One region of the Sphaerisporangium sp. NPDC051011 genome, then DNA from elsewhere that is predicted to be linked to it. Evidence: riboswitches for the same ligand, from Rfam matches in the RefSeq annotation. Region 1 holds a riboswitch; each other region holds the start of a gene.
What was found. A riboswitch is a leader RNA that binds a small molecule or an ion and turns the genes downstream of it on or off. The one in region 1 is predicted to bind cyclic di-AMP.

Region 1 (3,199 bases):
CCGGGCAGCGCGGACGGCGTGCGGCCCGCGCGCACCTCGGCGGCCAGCTCGGCGGCGGCCTCGCGGACGGGGATGCCCGAGCGCAGGTAGCCCACGTAGTCGGCGAAGCCCTCGACCAGCCATTTCGGGGTGCGCGCGTCCGTCGCGGCCCCGGTGGCGACGTGCGTCAGCTCGTGGGCGAGGACGACGTCACGGCCGGCGTCGCTGAGGCGGGCGAACGAGCCCGGCTCGATGATCACGCGGTCGGTGGCGGCGACGGCGGCGAGGCCGTCCACCGAGGCGGGGGCCGCGAGCGTGGCCGCCTGCGCGGTGGTGGCGGGCACCAGGACCAGCGGGCGCACCGGCCCGGCGACCCGCGCGACGACGAGGCTCGCGCGGTCGGCCCTGCGGGCGAGGTCGGCTAGGTCCGCTTCGCTCGCGGTGGCCGTGCCGATCACCAGGGAGCGGGTTCCGCGGACGACGCGCGCGTGGCCCCAGATCTCCGGATGCTCGCCGGTCACGGCGTCCGGCGCCGGGGGCGTCGGGGGCACGGTCGGCGCGGTCAGGGGCGTGGCCGCGGACATGCCCGGGGGCGCAGGGGGCAGGTGCGGGGATACGAACGGGGGCGCCGGTGGGGGCACAGAGGGGGACGGGGGGACGGTCAGCGCGGCCAGCAGGCCCGCCAGCACGGTCCCCAGCCACACGACGCGCATGCGGGCAATCTACCTGGCCGCTCCCCCGCCGGCGCGCTCCCCGCGCGGCACGACCCGCTGCCCGGCCCGGTGCTTCGCCGTCTCCGCGGGTGTTCCGGACCGGAACGCCGAAGGCCCCGCCCGCCTCCGAGGGGAGTGGAGGCGGGCGGGGCCCCTGAGGGGCCGTCGCGTGGCCGGTGGGCGCGAGCGAAGGCTTCCGGGGAAAGGGCTCCTTGGAAGTTCCCCCGCGCTCCGGTCACGCTCCGGGGCGAACGGCTCCGACGAAACTGCTCTTGCGATAGCCGTTCAGCTTGTCGATCCGCACCCGGGTTCCGCTGTGCGGAGAGTGGATCATCTTGCCGTGACCGACGTACATGCCGACGTGGCCCAGTCCGTAGAAGAACATCAGGTCGCCCGGCTTGAGGTGCTTCCAGGAGACCTTCTTCCGCACGGAGCGGAACTGGCTGGCCGCGATGCGCGGCAGCTTCACACCGGCCTTGCGCCAGGCGTACACGACCAGGCCTGAGCAGTCGAACGCACCGGGGCCGCTGGCACCCCACCGGTACGGGTCTCCGATCTGCTTCTTGGCCACTTCCACCGCGGTGTGCGCCTTGATCCGCTGTCTGGCGGCCCTGGTGAGCTTGGTGGTCTTGGTCGTCTTGGAGGTCTTCCCGGTCTTGCCGGGCTTGATGACCTTGCCGACCTTGACCGAGCTCTGCGCCATGGCCGTGACGGCCGCGTCCGCCGAGGGTGCCTGCACCGACACCACGGCGACGGATGCCGTCATGGTGAGGGCGGCACCGCTGAGGGAGAGCCGGGCGAATCTGGACAGGCTGGGGCTAGGGGTAGTGCTGGACAGGATCGCTCCTTGGTTCTTCCACTTACGCCTACCGGGTTAGCTGACGGATTCGGGCATGGAAGTAGCCCTACGGCGCAATGGCGCCGATTCACCCCCGACCCCTGGGGTAGGGGTCAATTGGTTCCCCGGCTCCGTGCTCCTTGCCGCACGGATTCGGCAGACCACCGCCTGTGGTTTTCTCGGTTTCCCTATGTGTTCACGGCGGCGGCCGAATGGATGGTCTTGCATAAGCCGGCCCCCGCGACGGTCCGGCCTACGGCGCGACGGCATGGCGTGCTCGCCGCGGCCCAGAAGGTACAAGATTTGCCAATTTACGGCAAAGGGTCAGCCGGGTGAACGTAGATCAAATAACGCGATCTTCGCCAGATAACGCCTGCATATCAATGACGCCTGTTACCCGAATGTGATTCCCCTCACATATCCCGAAACTTGGCCCGATAGAAGTCCCACCGGCCACGGGAGTCACACGAGTTAGCGATCTTGGTCGCCCGGGACCGACCGCGCGGTCTCTCTAGAGATGCAAGTATGCAAGAGGTGTTTAGCAATTCATCTTGCACAGTAATCGTTGCGCATGCCAGCGTGGGGTCATGGAGAACGAGAACGTCCGGCAGATCACCGACTCCCGCGTCCTGGCGGCCCTTGCCCACCCCCTACGCAGGCGGCTCATGGACGCCCTGCGGGTCTACGGGCCCTGCACGGTCAGCATGCTGGCCGACCACACCGGCCAGGCGGTCGCGAACGTCAGCCACCACCTGCGCGTCCTGGCCTCGGGAGAGCTGATCGAGGAGGCACCCGAGCTGGCCCGCGACCGGCGGGAACGCTGGTGGCGCCTGGTCGCGAACGCGATCCGCTGGTCCACGCGCGACTTCGAGGGCGACCCCGCCTCCGCGGCCATCGCCGGCGCGGCCGAGTCGCTCAACCTCGAACACCACGTCAACCTCGTGCGCGCCTACTACGCCTCCTCCGAGGAGGAGCGCGAGGCGTGGCACGGCGCGCCCTTCTCCACCGACAAGTGGCTGCGGCTGACGCCCTCGGAGCTGTCCGAGCTGTCCCACGAGGTCATCGGCCTCTACGAGCGCTGGGCCACGCGGGAGATCCCGGACGACGGCCAGCGCCGCGACCCGGTGTTCGTGTTCACCTTCGGCGTCCCGGGGCGCCCGTGAAGGCCCGCCGCGCCCGGCCCGCGTGGGCGCGCCCCGCCGGCACCGGTACCCGGCCCCCCGAAACCCCGAGCGCGGACGCCCGTCCCCCCGGGCTTCGGAGGCGCGGCGGGCCGCTGCGCGAGCGCGACTTCCGGCTGCTGTGGGTCGGCGAGACGGCCAGCGCGTTCGGAAGCTCGGTCACCACTGTGGCCCTGCCGCTCGTGGCCATCACCGTCCTGCAGGCGAACGCGCTGGTCGTGGGCGTGCTGGCGGCCGCGTCCTGGGTGCCCTGGGTGCTGATCGGCCTGCTCGGCACGGTCCCGCTCGGCGCTCTGCTCGGCGGCGCGCTGGGCGACTCCCTCGGCGTGCGGCCCGCCATGTGGATCATGACCGGCGGGATGACCTTGACGGGCCTCATCCTGCTCGCGGGGCCTCTCAAGCGTGACCGCGACCTTCCCGAGGCTCCCGCCGTGTCCTGAATTGGACAGCGATATGGGCTAAGTCGCTCTTGCATCCAGGAAAGCGAG
Region 2 (3,199 bases), on a different contig from region 1:
CGACGCCGAGGACGCGCCGCGAGGGCGTGGACTTGGCGCGGGCGCGCAGCAGCGCGGTGCCGGGGCGGGAGGTGAGCAACTCCAGCAGGCGGATCGTGGCGAGGCCGTCGTCCACCAGCACGATGCGGGCGGGGGCGGCGGTCAGCGAGGTGAGCTGGACGCGGCCGGAGAAGCCGTCCCCGAGCACCCAGGCGGCGCGGCGTCCCGGACGGGGCATGTGGCCGTCGGTCGCGGTCTCGATGCGCAGGCCCGGCGGCAGGTCGAGCGTGGCGAGCTCCCTGCGCGTGACCTTGAGCGCGGGCAGCTTCGCGCGGGTGACCACGCGCATCTCGGGCCCCGCGACCCCCGCGTGCCGTGCCTCGACCGCACACAGCAACTGGAGAGGCGACTCCACCCAGGCGACGGCCGACCCCTGCTCCCGCACGCGGCTTCGACCGTTCCTCTCCACGCCGGGGATTGACCCTTTCACGACGAAAGCAAGGTAGCCGCATGACGCGACACGTGAGGTAACAACCGGTGAACAAAGTCTTACGACCACCCGGCGAAGGCCGTTCACCTGCTGATGGAACGGCCTTCCGGCATCACACGCGCCTCCGGCGGCAGGAAGCGCCCTCGGCGCCCGGCACGCCCACCACCACCCGAACCACCCCGATCTCCCTACAAACGGCCTGAACCCCCTCCACGGCCCCGAACCACTATGCCTGGGACATCGCAGTGAGCATCCACACCTCCTCCTCCGTGATAAGCGATCGCCCCTCTCCCGGCAACCCCCGATCGCGTCCACCCGAGACCACGGACGACCACGCCCGCCGGAGAGCTTGACACCGCCGGTGCCATCCGGCCCAAATAATGCTTTCCGGCCGTCCGGTCCCGACTGTCACACCGGCCCCACGAGCCCCGGCCGGCGATTCCCCCGAGCGCGGCGCGAGCACGTTCTCGCAGGTAAAGAGGGGGCCTGGAACCCGTTGACGATCACACCCCAGGCCCACTTGCCCTCCGGAAACCCTGCCGCAGACCGGATATTTGTCGTGTTTGCGGCTGTTTGTCCGATGTATTACTCTGATTGAACTCCGTGCGGGGGAAGTGCTCACCCGAGCGACTCCTATATGCCACGGAGATTGCATAGCGCGGCCGGTCCTCTGGGAGATCCCTCTCCCCCCGGGGCGCGCAACCGCCGAGTCCGCTTCGCGCGGAGCCGGGGACCCACCTCTCCCCGGGGTGAATCGGGGGCGCCGTCACCTGACGGACGCGCCCGTAGGGCGACTTCCACGCCCGAACCCGTCAGCTAACCCGGTAGGCGGCCGTGGAAGAAGGAGTTTCCCCTTGTCCATGTTGATACATCGGCTTCTGGATGCCCCGAAGAACCACTTGAAGGCCTTTGCCTTCGGCGGCCTGGTGGCCGCACAGCTCGTCGCCGGCGTCACCATGGCCGCGCACGCCGACAGCGGCCGGGACGGCGTCGTGAAGGTCGCCGGCTCCGAGGCCGCCGGCCTGTCGAAGGCGCTCGGCCTCCCGGAGGGCGCGCGGCACGTGTCCGCGCAGCAGCTCCTGAAGCTGGCCGAGAGCCAGATCGGCGTTTCCGAGAACAGCTTGGGCGGTGGCACGAAGTTCCACCGCTGGTACATGGAGAGCCCGCGGGCGCAGGAGACCGTCGCCCGCGACGGCGGCAAGATCTCCGACTACGCCAACGCCGCCTGGTGCGACATGTTCGTCTCCTGGGTCGGCAGCCGGCTCGGCATGGAGGACGCCGTCGGCATCGACGCCTGGACGGTCGCCCACGCCAAGTGGTTCGAGCAGCAGGGCCGCTGGGGCGAGACCCCCAGGCCGGGCGCGGTCGTCTTCTTCGCCTGGAACGGCAGCAAGGACGTGGACGCCATCGACCACGTGGGCTTCGTGATCCACGACAACGGCGACGGCACGATCAAGACCGTCGAGGGCAACACCGACAACGGCAAGGTCCAAGTCCGCACCCGCTCGACCGACCAGGTCGTCGGCTACGGCTACCCGACCTACGCCGCCTGATCCACGCCGCCTGACGCGGCAGGTCTTTCCCAGGGCGCCCCTCCCACGGAGGGGCGCCCTTTTCCCGGGCGGCCGGCGGTCCCGCGGCCGCCTCCCTGTCCCCGGGCGCCCACGCCTTCCCGCGGGCGCCCCTCCCCGGCCGTACGGCCCCCTTCGTCTCCGTCCTCCCTGACGTCCCGGACGGGCCTTTCGCGGCCGTCCGCGGCGACGGTTTTCGCCGGACTGTGCCTGGTTCAAGTGGGAGCGCTCCCAGCGTACCGAACAGCCCTTATCAGGGCCTGAAGTCCGATTCCAAGGGTCCAGAAGCCCCAGGAGTAACAGTTGGGTTTCGGCATATTGACGTCGGCGTTGCCTATCGGCGACTCTTCGTGGGAGCGCTCCCAAATCTCGCCCACGAGGACGCTCGTGGGATCACGACCGAGGGATCCAGCACATCGTGGGGCCCGACTGTCGGGGCCGGCCCTCGATGCACCTCCCGAATACGGGCAACCACCTGAGAGGGGTCCGGAGATGACGAACAAAGCGCGCCGCGGCAGGATGCTCGCGGTCGCATCGGTGATGACGGCCGCGCTGGGCGTCACCGCAGCGTGCTCGTCCGGCGACGGCGGCGACACCGCGGGGTCCGCCGGCACGTCCTCCGCCGCCGCGGAGAAGATCACCCTTACGCTGCAGACCTTCGGCGGCGGCACCAACTTCGGCTACAAGGCCGCGGTGGAGAAGTGGAACGCCGAGCACCCGAACGTCCAGGTGAAGTACAACAACCTGACCGACAGCTTCGAGAACGTCTACTGGCCGCAGATGCTGCAGTGGCTGCAGTCGGGCACGGGCGCCGGCGACGTCGTGGGCATCGACGAGGGCGGCATGGGCCTCGCCAAGGCGCGCCCGCAGTTCTTCACCGACCTCGGCCAGTACGGCCTGCAGAGCCGCCAGTCCGACTTCCCCGCGTGGAAGTGGGAGAACGGCATCAACTCGGAGGGCAAGCTGTTCGCCCTCGGCACCGACGTCGGCGGCATGAGCATCTGCTATCGCACGGACCTGTTCAAGAAGGCCGGCCTGCCCACCGACCGCGACGAGGTCTCCAAGCTGTGGAGCGGCGGCTGGGACGACTTCATCAAGGCCGGGCAGGACTTCCAGGCCAAGGTCAAGGACGCCAAGTTCGTCGACAGCGTCAACACCA
Region 3 (3,199 bases), on a different contig from region 1:
GCAGTTCCCCCAGAAGATCGTCGGCGTGTACCAGGCAGCCTTCGGCGGGGCCGAGCGCGCGATCGACAGCCCGCAGAGCGTCGTCGGTGCGGGCAGGATCGGCGGTGAGATCGCCGCCTCCAAGCTTCCGCTGGAGGGGAAGATCGCTCTGTTCCTCCAGTTGCTCGGCGGCATGAACCTCGCGGTCGGCATGTTCAACCTCGTCCCGCTGCTGCCCCTGGACGGCGGCCAGATCGCGGGCGCGCTGTGGGAGGGTCTCAAGCGCGGGTACGCCCGGGTGCGCCGCCGCGCCATGCCGGGGCACGTCGATATCGCCAAGGCCCTGCCGCTGACGTACGGCGTGGTGGCGGTGCTGTTCGTGGTCTTCGGCCTGCTGATCTACGCCGACATCGTCAACCCGATCCGCCTGACGGGCTGACCCTCACTCGCCGGAGGCGCCGCCCGGCCGGCGGCGCCTCGTCCGGCGTTCAGTACATCGAGATGTGCACGTGGTCGAAGTGGTTGGCCGTGACGCCGCCCCGGTCCTCCATCGCGCGCCAGCCCGGGAAGCCCAGGTTGTAGATGCGCTGCCGGTAGATGACGTACTTCACGCCCAGCTTGCCGCCGTTCTTGATCGCCCAGGCGGCGATCGCGTCGCCCAGCGCCGCCTGCCCGGCGGACGGCATCGCGCCGCCCGAGCTGAGCATGAAGTCGCAGGCCCTCCCCAGCGGATGCTCGCCGGAGTCCTCGGGCCGGTAGCAGCCGACCGGGAAGCTCAGGTCGAAGTGGCTGCGCACCTCCGCCCGCATCAGGCGCATCCGCGGGGTGATGTTGTCGCTCCCGGCGGGCAGTTCGGGGGCCCACGATCCGTTGGCCCGCTTGCCGGGCGCGGTCGGCACGAGCGCGTCCAGCTTGTCCTTGATCTGGCCGATCAGCCGCTCGGCGTCCTTGCGCTGAGCGGTCACCTCGGCCACGTCGCCGCGCAGGCGCACGGTGAGCCGCGCGGCCTCGTCCGAGGCCTTCCTGCGCTCGTCCCGTACCACCGCGAACTTCGCGATCTTGGCGTTCTGCTCGTCCTGGAGCTGGAGCAGCAGGGCGGCGCCGCCGTAGCCGGGGGACATGAGCTGGCCCGCGACGCCGAGGTCGCCCGCCTGGTACTGGAGCTGGGCGAGGTCGCCCACCTGCTCCTGCACCGCCTCCAGGCCCTGCTCGGCCTCCTTGAGGCGTGAGCGCGCCGCCTTCTCGGCCGCCTTGGCCTCGGCCACGGCGACGCGCTTGGCGTTGTACTTCTCGATCAGCCGGTCGACCTGCTTGCCGAGCGATTCCAGTTGTGCCTTGAGCTGCTTCTCCGTCGGTTTGGGGGCGGCGCTCGCGGCCGCCGCCGGGGCGAGCGTGTGCCCGGCCATGGTGAACATGGTGAGAACGGTCATGACGCCTGCGGCCACGGTGGCGTGGCGGCCGGTGGTCGGGGGCAGAGCCCTCTCCTCTCCATCCGCCGACCGGGTTAGCTGACGGGTTCGGGCCGGAGCAGCCCTACCACGACGTGGATTCACCCCAGAACCGTTGGGTCCCCGGTTCCCGGGCGGGGCACCCGGGATTAGGCGTACCGACCGTTACGGCCGGTGTTCGATGGATGTTAGTGGTTGACCGTACCTCGCGGTAGCTTTGTGGTGAATTGTCCTAAAAACCGTCTTGTGTCCGGAGTTGTCGGGCCGCCTCCTCGGGCGGCACGTCGTTCACGAAGGCGCCCATGGCGGACTCCGACCCCGCCAGGTACTTCAGCTTCTGCGGCGCCCTGCGGATGCTGAAAAGCTGCAGGTGCAGGTAGGCGAGGTCGCGCCCCTCGCGCACCGGCGCCTGGTGCCAGGCCGCGACGTACGGCATGGGCACGCCGAACAGGCCGTCCAGCCGCCGCAGCACCCCGGTGTACAACGGGCCGAACGCCGCGCGCTCCTCCACGTTCAGCGACCCCAGGTCGGGGACCCGCCGGTTCAGGTACACGTGCACCTCGAACGGCCAGCGCGCCGCGGCGGGGACGAACGCCGTCCAGTGGTCGTTCGCCGCCACCACGCGGATCTCGGCCTTGCGCTCGGCCGCCAGAACGTCGGCGAACAGGTCGCCGCCCGTACGCTCGCGGTAGCGCGCGGCGGAGGCGAGCATCTGCCGGGTCCGCGGGGTCACGTACGGATACGCGTAGATCTGCCCGTGCGGGTGCGACAGGGTGATGCCGATCTCCGCGCCGCGGTTCTCGAAGCAGAACACCTGCTCCACGCCCGGCAGCGCGGACAGCTCCGCCGTCCGGTCCGCCCAGGCCGTCAGGACCAGATCGACCCGCTCGGGGGAGAGCGCGGCGAACGAGGAATCGTGCTCGGAGGTGAAGCACACCACCTCGCACCGCCCCACGCCGGGCCGCACCTCGCTCAGCCCGCCGGGCTCCTCGTAGGTGCCCTCGTGGTCGCTGAAGGAGGGGAAGCGGTTCTCGAACACGGCGACGTCGTACTCGGGGGAGGGGATCTCGGTCCGCCTGCCGGGCACCGAGGGGCACAGCGGGCACTGGTCGGCGGGAGGAAGGAACGTACGGCCCTGCCGGTGCCCGGCGACGGCGACCCACTCGTCCATGATCGGGTCGTGGCGGAGCTCGGAGGCCCGGGGCCGCGCGGGCAGCTCGCGCGTGTCGGGCGCGCCGCGGTCGGCGTCGTCACGCCGGTCGAAATAGATCAGCTCGCGTCCGTCGGCCAGGTGGGTGACGGTTCGCTTCACTGGGCCGCCACCTGCGCCGCCTCGCCCGGTTCCGCCAGCACCAGCGTGCCTACCTGGTCGGACAGCAGGGGCCTCGCCTCCTCCGGCAGGCCCGTGTCGCTGACCAGCACGTGCGCCTCCTCCAGTTTGGCGATCGTGCTGATGCCGACGGTGCCCCACTTGGTGTGGTCGGCCAGCACGACGAGCTGCTGCGCGGCGGCGACGAGCTCCCGGTTCGTCTCCGCCTCCAGCAGGTTGGGTGTGGTGAAACCCGCCCGCGGGTTCATGCCGTGCACGCCCAGCATCAGGGTGTCGACGTTCAGTTCGCGGATCGCGGCCACCGCGACCGGCCCGACCAGCGCGTCCGATGGCGTGCGCACCCCGCCGGTGAGCACCACGGTCTGGTCCGGACGGCCCGCGCGGTGGAAGACGTCGGCCACCTGCAGGGAATTGGTGATGACGGTCAGCTCGGGGACGTCGA
Region 4 (3,199 bases), on a different contig from region 1:
CAGCATCGCGGGCGTCCGGGGCCGCGTCCCCGGACGGTGCCCTCCTCGATCTTCACGCCTGTCGGCCCCCAGCCTACGGGTTCGCGAACATGTCATGAGTAGTTCACATATGCACTGGTATGTCAATCAAGAAGGGAACGCCTATGGAGGGTCGGAGCTTGACGACCTTTGAACGTGGCGTTTACCGTTCCTGACGGGCGAGCCAGAAGCATTCCAGTATGTTGCCGAGTTCGTCGTGGGGGAGGACACCCGATGGCGTATCCGGATCTGGTTTCCCGAGGGAATGACATTCCCCCGGGATCAGACGGCGTGGGGTTGAGTGACGATGATCTTCTCTTGCTCGCCGAGCTGGCCAAGGGCGTGACCGTCGACCGTGTGGGTCGGCGGCTCGACGTCAGCGGCCGTACGGTCCGGCGCCGCCTCCGGGGCATCTGCGACCGCATCGGCGTCGCCACCGCCATCGAGGCCGTGGCATGGGCGGCCCGCCGCAGGCTGATCTAGCCGATCCAGCCCGCGAGAGCCGGCCACCCCGGGAACCGGTCGCCCACCACCCGGGGTGCGCCTGTGTCAGTCGATCCTGTGTCGGCCTGTGCATCGGCGTCGGCCCGTGTATCGGCCCGATGTCGGCCGCCCCGGCCGGACTCGGTCGGCCCGGCCAGGTCGGCACGGTTGGTTCAGTCGGCCCGGCCAGGTCGGTTCGGTCGGCTCAGTCGGCGATGCGCACGGCTCCGGCGAATGGACGGTTGCCCAGCGGGACGACCCGCACGACGTCACCCGTGCGCGGGGCGTGCACCATCATTCCGCCCCCGATGTAGAGGCCGACATGGTGCAGGTCGCCGTAGAAGAACACCAGGTCGCCCGGGCGCATGTCCTCCCGGTTGATGTGCGTGCCCGCCGTCCACTGGTCGCCGGTGTAGTGCGGCAGGCTGATGCCGACCTTCTGGTAGGCCCACATCACCAGGCCGGAGCAGTCGTAGGTGCTCGGGCCCGCCGCGCCCCACACGTACGGCTTGAGCTGCTGGGTCATCGCCCACCTGGCGGCCTCGGCGGCCTTGCCCTGGCCCGGGATCGGGATGTCGATGCGGGTGGCCCGCCCGTATGTCTGCCCGGCCTGCGACAGCGCCCGCTTGAACAGCGTGCTCTCGGTCTTGGCGACCAGCTTGCGGATCTTGTCGCGCTGTGAGGACAGATCGGCGACGAGCTTCTTGACCTCGCCTTCGCGCGCCTTGGCGCTTTCCTTCGCGCGTTCGGCGATGTCCATGGACTTGGTGATCTGGGAGACCTCCTCGCCCTGCTGCAACTGGAGGGCGTAGGTGGTCGCGGCGCGGTCCAGGTAGCCGTCGGGGTCGCCGGACATCGCCAGCGCCAGGGAGGAGCCCACACCGCCGGTCATGTACGCGTCCTGGGCGTACAGGGCCGCCTGGCGGCGCTTCTCCTCCAGGTCGGTCTCGCTGCGCGTGAGCGTCTTCTTGGCGAGCTCGGCCGAGCGCTGCGCCTGCTTCAGGCGTTCCTTCTGGCCGTTGTACTGCTCGGTGAGCGACTCGATCTGCTCGTAGAGGCTCTCGACCTGGTTCTTGAGGTCCTTGAGGCTCGGCTTCGGCTCGGCGGTCGCCGACACGAGCGGCGAGCCGAACGTCAGGACGGTCAGGGCGGCGGTGACGAGCGCGATCCGGCGGGAAAGACGCTTGGTGACTCCGCCGGCTTGGGCGCGCTCCGTACGTTTGGGACGGGCATGCCTGCCCGCGCTTCTACCAGGCGTGCGCCTAGGCTGCACCAACGAGCTCCTCTCCTCGGCCGCCTACCGGGTTAGCTGACGGGTTCGGGCCGGAGTAGCCCTACCGAGCGCGCGACCACAGAGGACACGTCCATGCCCTCCCTCTCGGATTCACCCCGGGATGGCGGCCCGCCGGGGGCGTGCCCCCTGCGTGCGCCGTTGGGTCCCCGGTTCCCGCCGCTTACGGGGGTGCGGCCGGGATTCGGCGGCGCGGCCACCGCTGTGCGATGACCGGTATCGACGCTGGACACTAGTGCAGCTCAGGTTCCGCCTCAACCGGAACTGCGGATTCTGTTGAGATTTCACAACCGAGACATCACAGGATGATCACGCTCAAAGTGCTGGCAGCGCGGCATTACCCTGCGTTTACGCGTTTTTGACCCCATGTCGGGCGCGTGTGGCGCAGGTCCGCGACTGTGCGGAACGTCATATCCCGCCGAAGCGGATGGCGCCGCCGTCCCTTTGACGCCACGCGTTCACTCCGTCACCATCCGCCACACCGATATCGAGGGGGCGGGGTTTCGGGCAGCCCGATATCGCGATCGATCCCGGAATCGATGCGGTAACGCCGGCGGCGGCGGACCCGCGCGGGAGGATACCCTGGCGCTTCATGGAGCAGGTCGTGGAGTCCGTGCCCTCCGGCAGCACGGTGGTGGTGCGGCGAGCCCGCACGCCCGACGTCCGGGCCATCAGGCGGCTCGTCGACACCTACTCCGGCGACGGCCCGCGCCTGCTGCGCAAGTCGACGGTCACCCTTTACGAGGACGTCCAGGAGTTCTGGGTCGCCGAACGGGACGGCGCGGTCGTCGGATGCGGGGCGCTTCACGTCCTCTGGGAGGATCTGGCCGAGATTCGCACCGTTGCGGTCGATATCGGCTGCCGTGGCATGGGAATCGGGCATATGATCGTCGGCGCGCTCATCGACGCGGCTCGCGATCTGGGGCTGCGGCGGGTCTTCTGCCTGACGTTCGAGGTCGAATTCTTCGCCAGGCACGGTTTCGCCCCCATCCAGGGCACTCCGGTGTCTCCTGAGGTGTACGCCGAGTTGCTCGACTCCTACGATGAGGGCGTAGCCGAGTTCCTCGATCTGGAACATGTCAAGCCCAACACCCTCGGCAACACGCGGATGCTCCTCCATTTGGTCCCCCGATCTTGACCCTCGCGATGACCTGGTGGAAAGGTGACTGTTGATGCGGCTGTCGCTACGTTGGGCAACACCACTGCATGCGTGTCTGACATATGCCGCATGCGAAGCCGAAGTGAGGTGACACGGTGAGCACCGGACAGCCGCCGTACCCCCGCGACGAACCGGACGGCCACCAGCCGTCGTCCGGATCTCCGCAATACGGGCATCAGAACGCAGATCCTGAGGTGACGGTCGTCCACCGTCCTCAGCCGACATCGGAACACCCCAACCAGTACGGC

Region 2: it holds a riboswitch for cyclic di-AMP, as region 1 does, so the genes downstream of both, AB0H21_RS11310 (CHAP domain-containing protein) here and AB0H21_RS08160 (C40 family peptidase) in region 1, are expected to answer to the same signal.
Region 3: it holds a riboswitch for cyclic di-AMP, as region 1 does, so the genes downstream of both, AB0H21_RS31240 (hypothetical protein) here and AB0H21_RS08160 (C40 family peptidase) in region 1, are expected to answer to the same signal.
Region 4: it holds a riboswitch for cyclic di-AMP, as region 1 does, so the genes downstream of both, AB0H21_RS38010 (NlpC/P60 family protein) here and AB0H21_RS08160 (C40 family peptidase) in region 1, are expected to answer to the same signal.

Annotation. Positions count from the first base shown of each region.
Region 1 is NZ_JBFAGG010000003.1:202,385-205,583, reverse strand. Features, by position in the region: gene AB0H21_RS08165 (hypothetical protein) at 1-692, opposite strand, end outside; gene AB0H21_RS08160 (C40 family peptidase) at 928-1,458, opposite strand; cyclic di-AMP (ydaO/yuaA leader) riboswitch at 1,541-1,699, opposite strand; gene AB0H21_RS08155 (metalloregulator ArsR/SmtB family transcription factor) at 2,118-2,693, shown strand; gene AB0H21_RS08150 (hypothetical protein) at 2,690-3,151, shown strand.
Region 2 is NZ_JBFAGG010000004.1:234,292-237,490, reverse strand. Features, by position in the region: gene AB0H21_RS11315 (hypothetical protein) at 1-424, opposite strand, end outside; cyclic di-AMP (ydaO/yuaA leader) riboswitch at 1,163-1,315, shown strand; gene AB0H21_RS11310 (CHAP domain-containing protein) at 1,330-2,022, shown strand; gene AB0H21_RS11305 (ABC transporter substrate-binding protein) at 2,533-3,199, shown strand, end outside.
Region 3 is NZ_JBFAGG010000016.1:22,385-25,583, reverse strand. Features, by position in the region: gene AB0H21_RS31245 (site-2 protease family protein) at 1-418, shown strand, start outside; gene AB0H21_RS31240 (hypothetical protein) at 468-1,409, opposite strand; cyclic di-AMP (ydaO/yuaA leader) riboswitch at 1,459-1,593, opposite strand; gene galT (galactose-1-phosphate uridylyltransferase) at 1,660-2,739, opposite strand; gene AB0H21_RS31230 (DeoR/GlpR family DNA-binding transcription regulator) at 2,736-3,199, opposite strand, start outside.
Region 4 is NZ_JBFAGG010000025.1:86,682-89,880, forward strand. Features, by position in the region: gene AB0H21_RS38005 (LuxR C-terminal-related transcriptional regulator) at 337-501, shown strand; gene AB0H21_RS38010 (NlpC/P60 family protein) at 707-1,774, opposite strand; cyclic di-AMP (ydaO/yuaA leader) riboswitch at 1,780-1,981, opposite strand; gene AB0H21_RS38015 (amino-acid N-acetyltransferase) at 2,385-2,930, shown strand; gene AB0H21_RS38020 (RDD family protein) at 3,047-3,199, shown strand, end outside.